DNA from 2 places in the Streptomyces sp. NPDC012835 genome. Region 2 is predicted to be linked to the other one. Evidence: riboswitches for the same ligand, from Rfam matches in the RefSeq annotation. Region 2 holds a riboswitch; the other holds the start of a gene.

Region 1 (2,386 bases), on a different contig from region 2:
TAGCGCAGCTGCTGGGGGTTGCTCATGACCTGAATTCTCCTGTACGCGGGGGTGTGGTGCGGAACAGTCGTCTTACGGACCGAGACGGACGGGACGGACCGAGGTGGACCGGGACGGACCCGAGGTGGACCGGGACGGTGGGGCGTGGCGGGCCGGAGGCGTACGGACGCGCCCGGCCCGGCCGTATCACTTCCGGCGCTTGTAGAACGGCAGCGCCACGACCTCGTACGGCTCGTGGGAGCCCCGGATGTCCACACCGACGCCCTCGGTGCCGGGACCGGCGTGCTCCGCGTCGACGTACGCCATCGCGATCGGCCGGCCCAGGGTCGGCGAGGGGGCGCCCGAGGTGACCTCCCCCACCTTCGCCCCGCCGGCCACCACCGGGTAGCCGGCGCGCGGCACCCGGCGGCCCTCGGCGATCAGGCCGACCAGCTTGCGCGGCGGGGCGCTCGCGGCCCGCTCGGCCGCCGCCTCCAGCGCCGCGCGCCCGACGAAGGAGCCGCCGTTCGACGTCTTCTCGAACTTCACGACCCGGCCGAGGCCCGCGTCGAACGGGGTGAGGGCGGTGGACAGCTCGTTCCCGTACAGCGGCATGCCCGCCTCAAGGCGCAGGGTGTCACGGCAGGACAGCCCGCACGGCACCAGGCCGACGCCCCGGCCCGCCTCGGTCAGCGCCTGCCAGAGCCGCTCGGCGTACCGGGGCTCGACGAACAGCTCGAAGCCGTCCTCGCCCGTGTAGCCGGTGCGGGCGATCAGCGCGGGGACCCCGGCGACCGTGCCGGGCAGCCCCGCGTAGTACTTGAGCCCGTCCAGATCGGCGTCCGTCACGGACTTCAGGATGCCGGCGGCCTCGGGACCCTGGACGGCCAGCAGCGCGTACGCGTCACGGTCGTCGCGCACATCGGCGTCGAACCCCTCGGAGCGCGCGTTCAGGGCATCCAGCACCACGCGGGCGTTGGAGGCGTTGGCGACGACCATGTACTCGTCGTCCTGGAGGCGGTAGACGATCAGGTCGTCCAGGATGCCGCCGTCCTCCTGGCAGATCATGGTGTAGCGGGCCCGGCCCACGGCGAGCGCACCGATATCGCCGACCAGCGCGTAGTCCAGAAGTGCTCCCGCCGCCGGGCCCGACACGGTGATCTCACCCATGTGGGAGAGGTCGAAGAGGCCGGCGCGGGTCCGTACGGCGAGGTGTTCGTCCCGCTCGCTGCCGTACCGCAGCGGCATGTCCCAGCCCGCGAAGTCGGTCATCGTCGCGCCCAGCGCGCGGTGCACGGAGTCGAGGGCGGTCGTACGGGGGCCGGCGGACGCGGCGGGGGTGCTGCTCGGGGGGACATGGCTCATCGGTGTGGCTCCCAGGGCATGACGGCGAGGACGGTCCTCCCCATCTGTCATCGGAACCTGAGAGGTTCACCACGGCCACACGTACACACGCACGCGGGTCGTGACTTGCACCTTGGGTGGAGCCGCTGTCACCGCGGCCCGCTTTTCAGATCTGCCTCATCCACGCGGTACGGGGCCTGAGAGATTCAAGGGAGGAACTTGCTCCTTCGGCGCCCGGCGCACACGGTGACCGGGACTCTCCCGCGCGGATTCAAACGGCCAGTATGCAGTTGGCGGGCACATCATCGCACGCGTCGGCGCGGATCGGGGCCGCAGGCCCCGATCTCGCCCGGCCGGGTGAGAAGCTTGTGCGACATTGCCATTTCTTTACACTTCGTGGGCAAGGGTCGTGCACAGCGGCGAGGACCGGTCCCCGCGGACGGCGGACCGGCAGCGGACTGACAGGGGGACGCGAATGATGTCGCAGGGGTCCGGAACGTATCCGGCGGCCGGGGCGACGGCGCGCGTACCCGCCCAGCCGGGAGCACCCGCCGGGGACACCATCACGGATACGGGACCGGGTGTACGGGACTTACGCGGCCGGCCCGGCGGGGCGCCGCACACCCTGGTCTTCGCCACCGGGGACGTGGTGGTCGTCTCCGGGCTGCCCGGCAGCGGCAAGTCCACCCTCATCCGGCGGACGGTGCCGGGCGGGGGAATCGACTCCCAGGACGCCAGGGACCGCTGGGCGCGACTGCTGCCGCCCGCCCTGCCGTACCCCCTCTACCGTCCGCTCGTACGCCTCGCCCACTACGCGGGCCTGTGGCGCGCGCTGCGCTCCGGCTCCGGCGCCGTCGTCCACGACTGCGGCACGCAGAGCTGGGTCCGGAGCTGGCTGGCCCGCGAGAGCGGCCGGCGTGGCCGGCTGCTCCACCTCCTGCTGCTGGACGTCGAGCCCGAGATCGCCCGCGCCGGACAGCGCGAGCGGGGGCGCGGAGTCTCCCGGTACGCCTTCGCCCGGCACCGCCGCGCGGTGGGCCGGCTGCTCGCCCGCGCCGAGAGC
Region 2 (2,386 bases):
TGACCCCGCCCTCACGGGCGGCGGCCACCACCTCGGCGGCGCGGCCGGGCACGACGGCAGTCAGCGTGTCGAAGTACGCCCCGTGCTCGATGGAGACCCCGCCCGCCCGCAGGCCCTCGGCCAGCAGCGTCGCGTAGCGGTGGGTGCGGCGGGCGATGGAGCGCAGCCCCTCGGGGCCGTGGTAGACCGCGTACATTCCGGCCATGACGGCGAGCAGCACCTGCGCGGTGCAGATGTTGCTGGTGGCCTTCTCGCGGCGGATGTGCTGCTCGCGGGTCTGGAGCGCCAGCCGGTACGCCTTGTTGCCGTCGGCGTCCACGGAGACCCCGACGAGCCGGCCCGGCAGGCTGCGGGCGAACTTCTCCCGTACGGCCATGAACCCGGCGTGCGGCCCGCCGAAGCCCATCGGCACCCCGAAGCGCTGGCTGGTGCCGACCGCGATGTCCGCGCCCAGCTCGCCGGGCGGCGTCAGCAGCGTCAGGGCGAGCAGGTCGGCGGCGACCGTGACGACCGCGCCCAGCGCGTGCGCCCGCTCGATCACGGCGCGGAGGTCCCGGACGGCCCCGGAGGCGCCCGGGTACTGGAGGAGGACACCGAAGACACCGCGCTCCGCGATCCCGTCGGGGATGCCCTCGCTCAGGTCCGCGACCACGACCTCCACCCCGGTCGGCTCGGCACGGGTCTCGATCACGGCGACGGTCTGCGGCAGCGTGTCGGCGTCCACCAGGAAGACGCCGCCCTTGACCTTCCCGACCCGCCGGGAGAGCGCCATCGCCTCGGCCGCCGCCGTGGACTCGTCCAGCAGGGAGGCGCCGGAGGTGGGCAGCCCGGTCAGCTCGGCCACCACGGTCTGGAAGTTGAGCAGGGCTTCGAGCCGGCCCTGCGAGATCTCCGGCTGGTAGGGCGTGTACGCCGTGTACCAGGCGGGGTTCTCCATGACATTGCGGAGGATCACCGGCGGCGTGAACGTGCCGTAGTAGCCGAGGCCGATCATCGGGGCGAGCACCTGGTTGCGCTCGGCGAGACCGCGCAGCTCGGCCAGCACCTCGGCCTCCGTGCGGGCCTCGGGCAGCCGCAGCGCCTCGGCGCTCCTGATCACGTCGGGCACGGCGGCGGCGGTCAGCTCGTCGAGCGAGCCGTAACCGACCTGCGCCAGCATCTTCGCCTGGGCACCCGCGTCGGGACCTATGTGGCGCTGCTCGAAGGGGGTGCCTCGCTCCAGCTGGGAGAGCGGAATGCGGTGGGCGTTCATTGCGGAGGGCCTCCTGGTCTGCCACGACCTACGAGGGGCACCAGGACGCGGGTGCCCGGACGGCCTCCCCCTCTGTCATCTCGACCTGAGAGCTTCACCGGTCCGCCGCGAGGCGGTCCGGCTTTCACCGTCGGTGAGAGCGGGTGCCGTCCGACACCGCCCTGCTTTCCAGAGTGACCTCGTCCGCGCGGTACGGGGGCCTGAGAGATTCCGGGGAGGATTTGCTCCTTCGGCGCCTCCGGTGGTCTCACCGGAGGACTCTCCCGCACGGGGTCAGCAGCCGTTCGCCAGCCTACCAGCGGGCTTCCCGGGGCGGCTTTCGAGTGGCCGCCGCCCGGGATCTGCACTTCTGTAGTCCTTACGAGCAGGTGTGACCAGTTGGAGGGACCGTGGAGACCGACATCGATCCGCGCAGCCTGATAGGGCGCAAGGCATTCGACCGGGACGGCAACAAGCTCGGCACGGTCGACGAGGTGTATCTGGACGACGCGACCGGCGTACCGGAGTGGGCGGCGGTGCGCACCGGCCTGTTCACCCGGGACGCGTTCGTCCCGCTCGGTCCCAGCACGCTGGCCGACAACGGGCTGCTGGTCCCGTTCGCGCGCGCCCTGATCAAGGACGCGCCCGACTTCGGCGTGGGCCGCCACCTCTCCCCCGACCAGGAACTCCAGCTGTACCACCACTACGGTCTCGCCCTCCCCGATCCCCAGCCGCCGGAGCGCCCCGCGTCCCTCTCCGACCGGGACTCGGAACGCGACTTCGGCCGGCTCGCCGGACAGGAGGACTGACCGGGTCCGCCGGGCACCGCGGGGCCTTCCGGCACGTCGGGATCCCGCGGCCCCGGCGGAGGGTCCGGCACCAGGGGCAGCGGCTCGGAGAGGGTCAGTTCGGGGTCGTCGATCCAGAACGTCCGCACCCGGCCGGGCGCGGACCCCGGTTCCTCGAACCGTACGGTCACCCTCCGCAGCCCGCTGCCCTGCACCCAGCCGGGCCCGAACGCGGTGTGGCGCACATCGTGTCCGGCGGGGAAGCGCCGCTCGGACAGCTCCGGGGGGCCCGCCAAAGGCCCTGCCACGGGCCCGCTCGCGGCCTCGGACGCCGACGGTGTCCCTCCGTCGCCCTCCGGGTCCTTCG

What was found. Region 2 has a riboswitch for glycine ahead of gcvP (aminomethyl-transferring glycine dehydrogenase). Riboswitches for the same ligand answer to the same signal wherever they lie in the genome.
Region 1: it holds a riboswitch for glycine, as region 2 does, so the genes downstream of both, gcvT (glycine cleavage system aminomethyltransferase GcvT) here and gcvP (aminomethyl-transferring glycine dehydrogenase) in region 2, are expected to answer to the same signal.

Annotation. Positions count from the first base shown of each region.
Region 1 is NZ_JBIBBW010000006.1:430,809-433,194, forward strand. It holds gene gcvH (glycine cleavage system protein GcvH) at 1-26, opposite strand, end outside; gene gcvT (glycine cleavage system aminomethyltransferase GcvT) at 187-1,344, opposite strand; glycine riboswitch at 1,500-1,597, opposite strand; gene ACFY6S_RS25420 (AAA family ATPase) at 1,799-2,386, shown strand, end outside.
Region 2 is NZ_JBIBBW010000004.1:736,061-738,446, forward strand. It holds gene gcvP (aminomethyl-transferring glycine dehydrogenase) at 1-1,252, opposite strand, end outside; glycine riboswitch at 1,431-1,528, opposite strand; gene ACFY6S_RS21350 (PRC-barrel domain-containing protein) at 1,642-2,040, shown strand; gene ACFY6S_RS21355 (DNA polymerase IV) at 1,935-2,386, opposite strand, start outside.